Regions from separate parts of the Nocardioides sp. J9 genome, predicted to be linked through region 2. Evidence: riboswitches for the same ligand, from Rfam matches in the RefSeq annotation. Region 2 holds a riboswitch; the other holds the start of a gene.

Region 1 (3,530 bases), on a different contig from region 2:
GACCAGGAGGCGGCGCAGGCCCCGGACCCGGTGGAAGCGTCCCTCGGGGCCGCCGCGCAGCTGCTGGGCAGCACGCACGCGGGCAGCGCTGTCCGCGAGCTGGGGCAGGATGTTGATCGCCACGGTCATCGCCGTGCCGATCTCGTAGAGCGCCGGCGGCAGCGACTTCATCAACCGCTTCGGGTTCGCCAGTGCGTTGGCGGCCCCGACCGCGATGAGCAGGGTGGCCAGGCGCAGGCCCTCGTAGGTCGACGCGAGCAGCTCCTCGCGGGTGAACGGGCCGAGCAGGTCGATGCCGGCCACCCAGTCGGGCAGTGCGATCGTCGGCAGGCTGAACAGCACGTGGCCCGGGGTGTTGCCGCCGAGCAGGATGCGGAACAGGACGCGCACGGCGACCACGACGACGCCCAGCCACACGTAGAGCCGGAAGGAGCGGGCCCACGGCTGGTCGGAGCGGCAGGACAGCACCGTCAGCGTGATCCCGGCCAGCAGCAGGCCGAGCAGGAACGGGTTGGTCGTGAACGACGTCCCGACCGCGAGCCCGAGGGCCCAGGCCCACCAGGCGACGGGGTGCAGGTCGCGGGCGATCCTCACGACCGCGCCCGCCTGATCGGCACGACCGCGGCGGCGCCGAGGACCACCACGCCACCGGCGAGGAGCAGCCACGGGAAGCCGTCGTCGTCGTCGTCCCGGCCGTTGTCCGCCGCAGCCTCGACCTCTGCTGCGGTGGGTGCGCTCTCCGCCGGGGCGGTCTCCCCGGGCGGGGTGACGTCGCCGTCGCCCTCGTGCCAGACGAAGGCGAGGAAGGAGCCCGGGTCGAGGTCGAGCGACGTGACGCCGAGGCTGGCGTAGGACCACTCCGGCTCGTCACCCGGCGGCGACCACCACAGGCTCCAGTACGCGTCGCCCCTGGTGCACGGGCCGTTCGCCGGCTTCCCCGCGACCCGGCACACGAAGCCGTTCATGCCCGGTGCCGGGGAGTCCTCGGTCGGGAAGCCGGCGTCGTGGAAGAGCTGGCTCGCCGGGCCGCCGCCCTCGACACACACGGTCCGGCTGCCACCACCGAGCTCGGCGAAGTCGACGACGACCGTGACCTCGGTGGGCGCGCACGCGCCCCCCGCCGCGGCACCGGCGGGTGCCGCGGCGAGGGACGGGAGCGCGAGCGCTGCGAGGAGCAGGCTCAGGAGGCGGCCGGGCACGGCGCCTCCGGGGCGTCCTCGTCGAGCGCGAGCAGGGCGGGCACCGACTGCGCGGTGGCCAGGCGCCACTGGTACTCGGTCTTCGCGGTCAGGCCGCGCTTGCCCGCCGCAGCCAGGGTGAGGTCGTCGAAGGCGATCGCGCCGGCGTCGGCGCCGACCTTGCCCTCGCACTCGCCGAGCTGGTGCGCGCGGACCCAGGCCGCGGCCTTCGCCGCCGCCTCGTCCTCACCGGCGAGGAGGAGGGCCCACCCGGCCATCCCGGTGCTGTTGGCGTTCGGGACCAGCTGGCCGTCGCCACCGGAGAACGAGCCGTCCTCGGCCTGCTGGCTGAGGATGTAGTCGATGCCCTCGGCCAGCGCCGCGGCCAGCTCCTCGTCGTCCTCGGCGAGGTCGTGGAGCAGCACGTAGGTCAGTGCGGTGGTGTCCGCGGGCTCCGGCTTCGCGTCGGCGCACGCCTGCTCCTCGGCGTCTGCCTCGGGGAAGTAGAGCCGGAAGAAGCCGCCGTCGCACTGCTGCTGGAGCAGGAAGCCGCGGGCGGCGTCCGCCTCGTCCGACCCGGCGAGCGTCAGGCCGCGCACGGCCCACGCCTGGCCGAAGCCGTTGGCGTAGTCGCCGAACTCGCTCTTGTCGCTGATCCGGCCGGTCGCGGGACCTTCGTCCGCCGTACGCTCCTCGAGCTGCGCGACCAGGTCGAGGCCGCCGAAGTCGCGCGGGTCGGCACCCTGGTCGACGGCGAACGACAGGAGCTTGCCGGTCGAGCCGGACCACACGTCCTTGCCCGGGCTGGTGTAGGCCTCCGCACCCTCGGCCAGCGCCTCGGTGATCGTCGTCAGCGCCGGGCTCTCCGGGTCGACCGCCCGCAGCGCGTAGGCCAGGTCGACCGTCGTGCTGTGGTCGTCGGTCCCGAACTCGCGGTTGTGCAGCAGGCCGCCCTGCAGCTCGCCCTCGAGCCACGCCGCGCCGGCCAGCGCCGCCTCGGTCGGCTCGCCCGGCTCCGTGGACCCGTTCGTCGCGCCCGCGGGCGCCTCGTCCGCGGCCTTGCCGTCGTTCTCCTGCGAGCAGGCCGCGAGGCCGAGCCCGGCGACGAGCGCGAGCGCTCCGGTGGCGGAGGCCGCCCGGCGAGCGATGGGGTGCATGTTCGTTCCTTCCCGCTGCACGAGCGGGAGCACCAACGTGGTGACATCCCGCTGCTTTCCACGACAGCGTTGGTGTCAGGACATCCGTGGCAGGTACTCCGGCTTGCCACCCGAGGGCGGCCTACGGTTGCGGGTCAGCGCCGGACTTGGACCGGCTTCCCCCGCCAGGGACGTGATTGAGTTCTTGCGCGAAGCGTACCGCGACCTCGCCCTCCCGCCTCCTTGGCGAGGCCTTGGTGGACAGCGGCCGTGGCCTGGCGCACGTTGGGAGGGGGTCGCCGGGTGCGGCGTAGCGCTCGCTGCGGTGGTCGGCCAGTGGTTGCGCAGGAGGAGCGCGGGTCGGTCCCGGTGGGCTAGCGGTCGCGCGGCCGCTACAGCTCCGAAAGGCAACGACGAGGAGGCTGGGCGGGTGGTCGGGGCCGCCTGTCGGCCTGCGGTCGCGTAGGCGGAGCGGTCGGTGTCGGCGGGCTTCGGTCGCGTAGCCGGTACAGCTCCGAAAGGCAGCGACGAGGAGGGCTGGGGAGGTGGTCGGGTCCGCCTTTCGGCTCGCGGTCGCGTAGGCGGTCGTGGGCTGGTCTTTCTGGGCGCCGGTCTCCCGGTGGTTGAGGTGCGACGAGCGCCAGCGAGGAGCCTCGAAACCACCGGCCTTGAAGGCGGGCTGTGGATCGTAGATCCTTGGAGAATCCCCAGTCCACAGGCGGGTTTCCGGCGAATCAAAGTGTCGGTGGTCTCCGGAAGAATCCCGTCATGGAGCTCGGAACCAGCCCTTCGTCGAAGGTCTCGACAGCATCGCTGCTGTCGTGGATCGCCGACGATGCCGAGGCCCGAGCCCACCTCGAGATCCGCGAGTGGAAGCACATCGTGGCATGGGCCCACGCCAACACCGTCGACCAGCCCGACGAAGCAGCCACGGTCCGGGACGGCTTCCTCGACACCGGCATCCCCATCGCCGGCCCCGGCACACCCCTGGTGTCGGAGTTCGCGCTGATGGAGCTCATCGCCGTGCTGGGCCGCACACCCGACGGTGGTCGGCTCTACGTCGGCAAGATCCTCGAGTGCGCCTGGCGACTCCCCGAGCTCTACACCGCGGTCCTCGACGGCAACCTCGCCCCCTGGCGGGCGCTGCGGATCGCCGAGCTCACCCACCCCCTCACCCAACGGGCAGCAGCCTGGGTGGACCACCAGCTCGCGATCG
Region 2 (10,545 bases):
CCTCCTCGTCGACGCTCCCGTACCAGACGTCGTCCGGCTGGACAGTGACCACCGGAGCGTGGTTGCACGGAAACTGGCACCCGGTCTGGGTGACGAGGACGTCGTCGTCGCCGAGACCGGCTCCCATGAGCCCCAGCACGACTCCCTTCCAGGCCGGCTCCGCGCCGGCCGCCGTGCAGCGCGGGCCACGGCAGACGAACACCTGGTGACGGTGCTCGGGAACGTCCTCCCACGCGGCCGACGTCAGTCCCGGGCCGCCGTGGGTGATCGGGCGTGCCAGCTCGACCAGCGCCCGCCACTGCGAGGTCTCCTCCATCAAGGCGGGCGCGGTGCTGACCCGGGGCGCGCCATCGCCGAACGCCCGCCACCAGTCGGCCGCGACCCGTCGCAGCCAGGAGACTCCCGGACCACCCGGGCCGCCAGAGACACCGACGAGCACCACCTCGGCCTCGCGGCTCCTCGCGAGTCGTTCGAGGACGTCTCCCAGCGTGGGGGAGGCCAGCTGCAGGAACGCGAGCTCGGCGTCGAGCTCGTCGGCGAGCGCCGCCAGCTCCGCGCGCCGGGCGGCGTCGGCAGGCGATGTGCCCACGAGGACGTGGACAGTCATGAGTTCTCCTCGACATGGCCGTCCCAGACCAGGTGATGACGGTCCAGGCGGGGGTGGGGGTCCAGCGAAGCGTCGACGTGGTAGACCTCGCGCAGCAACGAGGCGGTGAGGGTGGAGGTCACCGGCCCCTGGCCGTGCACACGGCCGTGGTTGAGCACGACCACGTCGTCGCAGAAGGCCGTCGCCAGCTCGAGGTCGTGCAAGGCGGCGACCGTGGTCAGACCGAGGTCTCGAGCCAGAGCGAGGAACCGCAGCTGCTGCCCGAGATCCAGATGGTTGGTCGGCTCGTCCAGGAGCAGGACCGCCGGCTGCTGGGCCAGGGTGCGGGCCAGGTGGGCGCGCTGGCGCTCACCGCCAGACAGCGTGGTCCACCCGCGGTCGGCAAGGTGCGTGAGCCCGACGAGGTCCATGACCGTGTCGACGACTTCGGCACCCGAGTCGCCGCGCGCGCCCAGCATCCGTCGGTGGGGGAGGCGACCCAGCGCGACCACCTGGCGCACGGTGAGGTCCGTGGTCGTGGTCGCATGCTGCTCGACCAGGGCGACGGTCTGGGCACGGCGGCGGTGCGACAACGAGCGGATCGCAACGTCTCCGACCAGGACGGTGCCGCGGTCGGGCTTCCGCAGGCCGGCGAGAACGTGCAGCAGGGTCGTCTTGCCGGACCCGTTGGGCCCCAGCAGTGCGGTGACCCGGCCGCCCCGGGCGAGGACGTCGACGTCGTCGAGCACGACGTCGACGCCGAGCCGGACGACGATTCCGCTCGCGCGCAGGTCGGGGGTCGATGAGTGCATGCACAGGTCGCGATGTGTCATGCGCGAGGCCTCCTTGCCATCAGCCAGACCAGGACGGGTGCGCCGAGCAAGGCGGTCAGCGCACCCACGGGGACTTCTTGACGGTCGACCAACGAGCGTGCGGCGGTGTCGGCCCACATCAGCAGGAGAGATCCGCCCGCTGCCGACGCGAGCAGGACGGCCCTGTGCCGGTTGCCCACCAGGGGGCGGACGAGGTGAGGAACCACCAACCCCACGAAGCCGATCACTCCGACGTAGGCAACCGTGGTCGCGGTCACCACGGCGGTGCCCACCATGAGCACCCAGCGCGTCGAGGTGACGGGCACGCCCAAGGACTGCGCGGACACCTCCCCGAAGGTGAAGGCGTCCAGCCGCTCGGCATAGGCGAAGAACCAGACCAACGCCACCAGCGCCGCGCCCAGCAGCACGAGGGTGCTGTCCCACCGGAGCCCCGCGAGCGAGCCGAGCGTCCAGCTCAGAACCCTGCGGGCGGCATCGCCCTCGCCGTGCATGATGACCACGACCGAGGTGTAAGCGCTGCACAGGTAGGCCACCGCGACGCCGGCCAGCACGGTGCGGTGCGGGCTCAGCCCCCGACCGCCGGCGGACGCGATCACCAGGACCACGGCGAGTGCGGCCAGCGCCCCGGCAAATGCGGCCACGGACACGGCCGCGCTGGCGACGAGCCCGCCTACTCCGATGCCCAGGACCATGATGGTCACCGCGCCCACCGTGGCGCCGCTCGAGACGCCGAGGAGGAAGGGGTCGGCCAGGTCGTTCCGCGTGAGGGACTGGAGGACGGCCCCGCACAGGGCGAGGACCGCCCCTGCCGCCATCGCCCCCATCACTCGTGGCAGCCTCAGCTGCCAGACGAGCTGGTCCTCCAGGACCGTGACCTCCCCGCCCGCCCCGAGCCGGCGCAGGAGAACGGCCAGGACGCGTGCCACGGGCACGTCCACCGATCCCAGGGAGAGCGCCACCGCAGCGCTGGCCACGAGTGCCGCCGCCGTGAGCGTCACCACGACGACTGCCCGGCCCGCTGCGAGGCGGGCCACACTCACGGCCGGAGGTCGAGATCCGCCAGCTGGCTGGCCACCGAGGCCGCGCCGTCGACCATGCGAACTCCGGGCGTGGCCTCGGAGTAGGCCACGGTCACGAACGCGCCCTTCTTCACGGCGGTGAGCTCGCTCAGCACGGGGTCCTTCTCCAGGTAGGCCCTCTTCTCCTCGGCCGACGACCAGCTGGCGTCCGCCAGGACGATGACGTCGGGGTCGGTTGCCAGAACGTCCTCCCAGCTGCCCTCGCCCCAACCCCGCTCGATGTCGTCGAACATGTTCTCGGCACCGACCGCGTCGAGGATCAGCTGTGGTCCGCTCTGGCCGCCGCCGACCAGCGGCGTCTTGTCACCTGAGTCGTACCACAGGGCAGTCAGGCCCTGACCGGGTGCAGCGTCGCGGATGCTCTCGAGCGTCTCCTTCTGCTCGGACACGAGCGCCTTCGAGGTGCCGGGCTCGCCGAGCAGTTCCGCGACGTCGTCCAGCTCCTGCCACACGGCGTCGAAGGTCGGGGCCGGGCGCTGGCTCTCGTCCGGGCAGCCGAAGGGGGACAGGTACGACTGGGTTCCCGAGCCAGCCAGGACGGTGCGGTCACCCGCCACGCCCTTGTCGAAGGCGGAGGCGTACGACGCGTACACCAGGTCGGGTTCTGCCTCCAGGAGAGCCTCGTTCGTGGGGTACTCCGCGGCCAGCACCGGTACCTGCTCGTACTCCTGGGCCCACCGGTCCGAGATCGCGTCGTCGAGGTAGGCGGTGCCGGCGAGGCGGTCACCCAGCCCGAGGGCGAGCACCACCTCGGTGGCGCCCTGGTTCAGAGTCACCACACGCTCGGGCGTGGACGCCACGACGACCTCGTGGTCGCAGTTGACCAGCTCGACAGGGAAGCGGTCGCCGCTCTCAGCGGTCGCCGTCTCCTTCTCTGGCGCGCCGGCGCAACCGGCGAGGAGCAGGACGGCGCCTGCGGCGAGTGACAGTCCGGGCATGGCGGCACGGCGAATCATGGGATCTTTCTCCAAGGACCTCGTTGGATACGAAACGCGCCGTGGCCGGTCTCCTGGCTCGCGCATCGCCGTCCTGCGACCGACCTTCCCAGGTGTGCACCCAGTGGTCCCGACACCGGAGTGTCGGTGAGGTCGCGGAACTCCGCGCTCACAGTGGCGAGGGCCGCGCCGGTCTTCCACCGGCTTCCCGTGCACCACGGCACCGGCACCGTACCAGTCCGTGGGTCGGCGTCCTCAGGGGGCGGCACGCCGCGTACGCTGGCCCCAGCGAATGCCATGGAAGCCGGTGAGAGTCCGGCACAGTCGCGCTGCTGTGACACCGTCCTCGGAGGGTGAAGTCAGACCCGGGCGTTCGTCCATCCCCACACCACCAGGGCGCAGAACCCTGAGGAGGAAACATGTCGCACGCTGTTGCCGCGCCGTTGTCCGGTGCCACCGCCATTCCCGCCGTCGAGATCCCGACGGTCGACCTTCGTGAGCTCGCCCCGTGGGCACTGTTCTTCGGCCTGCTGTCCGTGCTGGTCGTCTTCTTCGTCAGCATCGACCAGGGTGCGGTTTCACTCTTCGCCGGCACCGCCGTGCACGAGTGGGTCCACGACGGTCGTCACCTGCTTGGCTACCCCTGCCACTGACCCCTCGCTGGGTCAGCACAGCTGAGCTCCGACCGCCCTTGAGTGCGGTCTCCCTTCCCGACCCCTGCGCCGATCACGGCGCTGGGGCGTCGGGCGCGTCGTGCTGCGTGCACGGCTCATTCGACGACCACAGAAACAGGAATCACAAGTGAACGCACGTACTTTCCTGGTCCGCGGCCTGCTCGCGGGCCTCATCGCCGGCATCGTGGCCTTCGGCGTGGCCTTCACGGTCGGCGAGCCGCCGATCGACACCGCCATCGGCCTGGAGGAGGCCGCGGCAGCGGAGGTTCCGGCCGAGAGCGGCGCGGACGAGGTCCACACCCACGCCGAGGGCGACGGCGACCACACGCACGCCGCGGCTGCCACGGAGGAGGGGCACGCCCACTCGCACGGTGACGAGGAGGAGGGCGGCATCACCCGCACCACCCAGAAGACCTGGGGCCTGGCCACTGCGACGATCGCCATCGGCGTCGCCCTGGGCGGGATCATCGCCCTCATCGCCGCCGCCGTCGCTGGACGTCTGGGACGTCTGACGATCGTCGGCTCGACCGCACTGGTCACCGCACTCGGCTTCGTCGCCTACGCGCTGGTGCCCTTCCTGAAGTACCCGGCTGCTCCGCCGGCCGTGGGCAGCGGTGACACCATCGGGTCGCGCACCGCGTACTACTTCGCCTTCGCGCTGATCTCCATCGTCGCGATGGTCGCAACGGTGTTTCTGGGCCGCTGGCTCGCCGCCGCACGTGGCGCGTGGACCGGTGTCGTCGTGGCCGGGGTCGCCTACGTCATCGTGGTCGCCGTCGCGGCACTCGCCATGCCGACGGTCAACGAGCTCGGTGCCTTCCCCGCCGACGTGCTGTGGGAGTTCCGGATCTCCTCGGTCCTCACCCTGGCCGCGCTCTGGGGCGCCCTGGGCGTGGCCCTGACGTGGCTGCTCGGGCGGGTCGACACCACCGCGAAGGCGGTCGTCTGAGTCAGCGGTGCGACAGCACCCACTCGAGAGCCGGGCCCACCGCGTGCACGACCTGCGCGCGGGGGTCCGGCTCCGGCCGTTCCACGACGACCACAGGGACACCGAGCTGCGCAGCGGCCTGCATCTTGGGCCAGGTGTACGTCCCGCCGGAGTCCTTGGTGACCAGGACGTCGCTGCCGTGGTCGGCCATGACCGCGAGGTCGCCCTCGAGCGTGTACGGCCCGCGGCTGGTGAGCAGCCGCCACCGCGCAGGGAGGTCGACGTCGGGGGCGTCCACGACACGGGCCAGGACCGGAGCCTCGCGCAGCTCGGGCACGAAGCGGGCGAGCTCCTGCCGTCCGACGGCCAGGAAGGGACGTTGCCCCAGTGTTGCCGCCACCTGCGCTGCTTCGGCGTGTGTGCGCACGTACCGCCAGGCCGGATCCGGCTCCCAGCCGGGACGCTCGAAGCGCAGCAGCGGTACCTGCTCGGCCGCGCAGGCCTCGACGGCGTTGGCGCTCATGCCACGGGCGAACGGGTGGGTGGCGTCCACGACCAGGTCGTAGTCGGCCAGCGCGGTCCGCAAGCCCGCGACGCCGCCGAAACCGCCGATGCGGACCGGTCCCACCGGTAGGCGCGGACGTGCCACGCGCCCGGCGAGCGACGAGGTGACGTCCACCCGGGCCTCCACCAGGAGCTGGGCCAGGTCGCGCGCCTCCGCAGTGCCTCCGAGCAGCAGGACCCTCATCGTGCACCTTCCTGTGGGAGAGCGGGGACGGTGAGCACCGGCAGCGAAGCAGGCGCTCCGTCACGGGCCAGCGCCAGCAGCATCTCGACGTCGAGGTGCTCCTCGACGAGGTCGGCGAGGAGCTCCATCCGGCGCTCCCGTGCGGCCGGGAAGCTGGCGCCGGAGGGGGCCAGGGCGGCGACCTCGGCGAGGAAGGCGGCCCGGAAGGCGTCCCCCTCCAGGCTGCCGTGCCACATCGTGCCGAACACCTGACCGGAGCGGGCCCCGCCGAGGAACTCCTCAGCGCCTGCGTCGCGGCTGATCCGCCCGTGGTGGATCTCGTAGCCGGTCGTGGCCGCCCCGAGCGCCTCGCCGACGGGCAGGCGCAGCGCCTTCTCCACGGCGAACGTGGTGGTCACGGGGAGCAGGCCCAGCCCCTCGGCGTGCGCGCCGACGGCCCCCTCGACGCCGTTGGGGTCGCTGACCGTGCGGCCGAGCATCTGGAAGCCGCCGCAGATGCCGAGCACCGGACGACCCGCCGCGGCGTGGGCCTTGATCGCGGCGTCGAGCCCGCGCGAGCGCAGCCACGCGAGGTCGGCGAGCGTGGCGCGCGTACCCGGCAGCACCACGAGGTGGGCGTCGGCGAGGTCGCGCGGGTCGGAGACGAAGACGACGTCGAGGTCCGGCTCCAGGCCCAGGGCGTCGACGTCGGTGAAGTTGCTGATCCGGGGGAGTCGTACGACCGCGACCCGCACGCGGGCGCCGTCCCTGCTGCGGCGGCCCTCGAGGTCGAGGGCGTCCTCGGAGTCGAGCCACAGGTCCGGGTGCCAGGGCAGGACGCCGTGCACCGGGCGCCCGGTCAGCCGCTCCAGCCGGTCCAGGCCCGGGCGCAGCAGCCCCAGGTCACCGCGGAACTTGTTGACCACGAACCCGGCGAGCAGCGCCTGGTCGGCAGGTTCGAGAAGCGCGAGGGTGCCGAACATCGAGGCGAAGAGCCCGCCCCGGTCGATGTCGCCCACCAGCACGACCGGGAGGTCGGCGTGACGGGCCAGGCCCATGTTGACGAAGTCGCTGGACCGCAGGTTGATCTCCGCCGGGCTGCCCGCGCCCTCGGCCACCACGACCTCGAACCGGCCCGCAAGGTCGTCGTACGCGGCGTGCGCCGCCCGCGCGAGGTGACGTCGACCGGTGGCGAAGTCGGTCGCGGAGACCTCCCCGGCCGGGTGTCCCATCACCACGACGTGGCTGCGTCGGTCGGAACCGGGCTTGAGCAGCACCGGGTTCATGGCGGGCTCCGGGGTGACCCGGGCCGCCAACGCCTGGACCCACTGCGCCCGGCCGATCTCCGCGGTGCCACCGGCAGGGTCCTGGCAGACCATGGAGTTGTTGGACATGTTCTGCGCCTTGTACGGCGCCACCCGGACCCCGCGGCGCGCGAAGGCCCGGCACAGCCCGGTGGTCACCACCGACTTGCCGGCGTCCGAGGTGGTCCCGGCTACCAACAGCCCGCTCATGCGGGGCCCTCCGGGGCGCGGAGCAGGTACACGTCCATCACCCAACCGGCGAGCTCTCGGGCTCGGGCGCGGGCCTCGCGCACCTGCGGCAGGACGTGGCGGACCGTGCCGGCCACCAGCTGTTCGCCGTCCGAGCCGAGATTGGCGCCCCACCAGATTTGCCAGCCGGGGAGCTCCTCGAGCTGGTCGAGGCTGGCCTCGGAGCCAAGCATGACCAGCACGTTGCGCTGGCCCGCAGCGACGGTGTCGCGCAGGCGACGGGCGGTGGTGACGTGCACTGGCGTGCCGACCGGGTGCAGCACGATGCGGTGCCGGGCGGCCAGCAGCTGGGGAGCGCTGATGCCGGGCACGACGTCCCAGGTGAGACCGGCCAGGCGGGGATCGGCCGCCATGCCCTCGACCACGCGCAAGGTCGAGTCGTACAGCGACGGGTCACCCCACACCAGGAAGGTCGCCCGCCCACCCCGCTCGGCCACCGCGTCGGCGAAGGCCGCCACCCGGGCGGCGTGCCAGTCGCGCACTGCGGCGGGGTAGTCGCTTGGGTCGTCCCGGTCACGCTGCGGGTCGGGCACCTGGACCAGCTCGACCTCGAACTCCTCGCAGATCGCGCGGCGCACCTGCAGCAGCTCGTCGTCCTCGTGCTTGCGCACGGCGAGCACGTAGTCGGTGTCCAGCAGGGCGCGGACGGCGTCCCGGGTCAGGTGGGCGGGACCCGTGCCGAAGCCGACAACGTGCAGGTGGGCACTCACGCCTCGTCCTCCAGGTCCCCCTCGACCTCGAGGTACACCTTCTGCAGCTGCGACAGCGTCTCCGGGTCGGGCTCCGCCCACAGGCCACGCTCGGCGGCCTCGTGCAGCCGCTCGACGATGCCGCGCAGGGCCCACGGGTTCGAGGTACGCAGGAACGCTTGGTTGGTCTCGTCCAGCACGTATGAACTGGCGAGCGACTCGTACATCCAGTCGTGGACGACCCCGGCGGTGGCGTCGAACCCGAACAGGTAGTCGACGGTGGCTGCGAGCTCGAATGCGCCCTTGTAGCCGTGGCGCTGCATCGCCCCGATCCAGCGGGGGTTGACCACGCGAGCCCGGAAGACCCGGTTCGTCTCCTCCTGCAGCGAGCGCGTCCGGACGGCGTCGGGGGAGGTGGAGTCGCCGACGTAGGCCTTCGGGTCGGAGCCGGTGAGGGCGCGCACGGTGGCCACCATGCCGCCGTGGTACTGGAAGTAGTCGTCGGAGTCCGCGATGTCGTGCTCAGCGCTGTCGACGTTCTTCGCAGCCACCTTGATCCGTCGGTACGCGGTGCGCATGTCCTCGGCCGCGGCGATTCCGTCCAGGCCTCGGCCGTATGCGAAACCGCCCCACGCGGTGTACACCTCGGCCAGGTCGTTGTCGTCGCGCCACGAGCCCGACTCGACCACCTGGAGGATGCCCGCACCGTAGGAGCCGGGCTTGGAGCCGAAGATGCGAGTCGTGGCCCGGCGCTCGTCCCCGTGCTCAGCCAGGTCGGCCCGGCTGTGGGCGCGGACGAAGTTCATCTCGTCCGGCTCGTCCAGGGCGGCGACCAGCTGCACCGCGTCGTCCAGCATCGACACCACGTGCGGGAAGGCGTCGCGGAAGAAGCCCGAGATGCGGACGGTGACGTCGATGCGCGGACGGCCGAGCTCGGCCAGGTCGATCACCTGCAGGTTGTTCACCCGGCGGGACATGTCGTCCCACTCGGGCCGTACACCGAGCAGCGCGAGCACCTCGGCCACGTCGTCACCGGAGGTGCGCATCGCGCTGGTGCCCCACACCGACAGGCCGACGGAGCTCGGGTACTCGCCGGTCTCGTCCAGGTAGCGCTGCACGAGGGACTCGGCCATCGCCTGACCGGTCTGCCAGGCCAGGCGCGAGGGGATGGCGCGGGGATCGACGGTGTAGAAGTTGCGGCCGGTCGGCAGCACGTTGACCAGGCCGCGCAGCGGCGAGCCGGACGGGCCGGCGGGCACGTAGCCGCCCTCGAGGGCGTGCAGCAGCACGTCGATCTCATCGGTCGTGCTGGCCAGGCGCGGCACCACCTCGGTGGCGGCGAAGCTCAGCGCGGCCCGCACGTCGGCGTCCTCGTGGAGCTGGGGCACCACTGTGGGGTCCCAGTTCGCTGCGGCCAAGGCCTCCACGAGACCCCGTGCCTCGGCCTCGAAGGCGTCCACCTGCGCGGTCGAGGCGCCGTCGGAGAGGCCGAGTGCTGCCCGGAGCCCGGGGACGGCGTTGCCGACCCCGCCCCAGACCTGCGAGGCGCGCAGCACCGCGAGGACCAGGTTCACCAGGGCCTCGTCGGAGGGTGCCTGACCCAGGACGTGGAGTCCGTCGCGGATCTGGACGTCCTTGATCTCGCACAACCAGCCGTCGACGTGCAGCAGGAAGTCGTCGAACTCCTCGTCGCCGGGGCGCTCGTCGAGACCGAGGTCCCGGTGCATCTCGGCGGCCTTCATCAGCTGCCAGATCTCCCCGCGGATCGCGGGCAGCTTGGCCGGGTCCATCGCGGCGATGTTGCCGTACTCGTCCAGCAGCTGCTCCAGGCGGGCGATGTCGCCGTACGTCTCGGCGCGCGCCATCGGCGGGATCAGGTGGTCGACGATGGTGGCGTGGGCGCGTCGCTTCGCCTGTGCGCCCTCGCCGGGGTCATTGACGAGGAACGGGTAGAAGAGGGGCAGGTTGCCCAGCACCGCGTCGGTGCCGCACTCGGCGGAGAGCGCCGCGTTCTTGCCCGGCAGCCACTCCAGGGAACCGTGCTTGCCGACGTGCACGACGGCGTGCGCGCCGAAGCCGCCGGACTCCGGGGACTCCTCCAACCAGCGGTAGGCCGCCATGTAATGGTGGGTCGGGGCGAGGTCGGGGTCGTGGTAGATCGCCACGGGGTTCTCGCCGAAGCCGCGGGGCGGCTGGATCATGATGACCACGTTGCCGGCGACGAGCGTCGCGATCACGATCTCACCGGCGTCGTTGACGAAGAGGGAACCAGGAGCCTCCCCCCACGCCTCGGACATGGAGTCGCGCAGGGCCTGCGGCAGGTGGGCGGTCCAGCGTCGGTACTGCTCGGCGGGGATCCGGACGTGCGCGTCGCTGAGCTGCCCGGACGTCAGCCACTCCTCGTCCTGCCCACCCGCGGCGATCATCGCGTGGATCAGGGCGTCACCCGCCTGTGTGTCGTCCTCGAGGTCGAGGCCTGGTACCGCGCCGGGGCCGCCCAGGTCGTACCCGGCGTCTCGGAGTCGTCGGAGCAGGCGGATC

Evidence for each region. A riboswitch is a leader RNA that binds a small molecule or an ion and turns the genes downstream of it on or off. The one in region 2 is predicted to bind cobalamin.
Region 1: another riboswitch for cobalamin. It lies ahead of L615_RS11520 (hypothetical protein); the one in region 2 lies ahead of L615_RS12860 (ABC transporter substrate-binding protein).

What each region holds. Positions count from the first base shown of each region.
Region 1 is NZ_VLJQ01000073.1:56-3,585, reverse strand. It holds gene L615_RS11530 (energy-coupling factor transporter transmembrane protein EcfT) at 1-594, opposite strand, end outside; gene L615_RS11525 (hypothetical protein) at 591-1,199, opposite strand; gene L615_RS11520 (hypothetical protein) at 1,181-2,335, opposite strand; cobalamin riboswitch at 2,406-2,553, opposite strand; partial or broken gene L615_RS11515 (hypothetical protein) at 3,083-3,530, shown strand, end outside.
Region 2 is NZ_VLJQ01000077.1:104,549-115,093, forward strand. It holds gene L615_RS12845 (ferredoxin) at 1-607, opposite strand, end outside; gene L615_RS12850 (ABC transporter ATP-binding protein) at 604-1,419, opposite strand; gene L615_RS12855 (iron ABC transporter permease) at 1,416-2,453, opposite strand; gene L615_RS12860 (ABC transporter substrate-binding protein) at 2,456-3,454, opposite strand; cobalamin riboswitch at 3,480-3,668, opposite strand; cobalamin riboswitch at 3,733-3,798, shown strand; gene L615_RS12865 (CbtB-domain containing protein) at 3,853-4,086, shown strand; gene L615_RS12870 (CbtA family protein) at 4,235-5,056, shown strand; gene L615_RS12875 (cobalt-precorrin-6A reductase) at 5,058-5,783, opposite strand; gene L615_RS12880 (cobyric acid synthase) at 5,780-7,276, opposite strand; gene cobF (precorrin-6A synthase (deacetylating)) at 7,273-8,025, opposite strand; gene cobN (cobaltochelatase subunit CobN) at 8,022-10,545, opposite strand, start outside.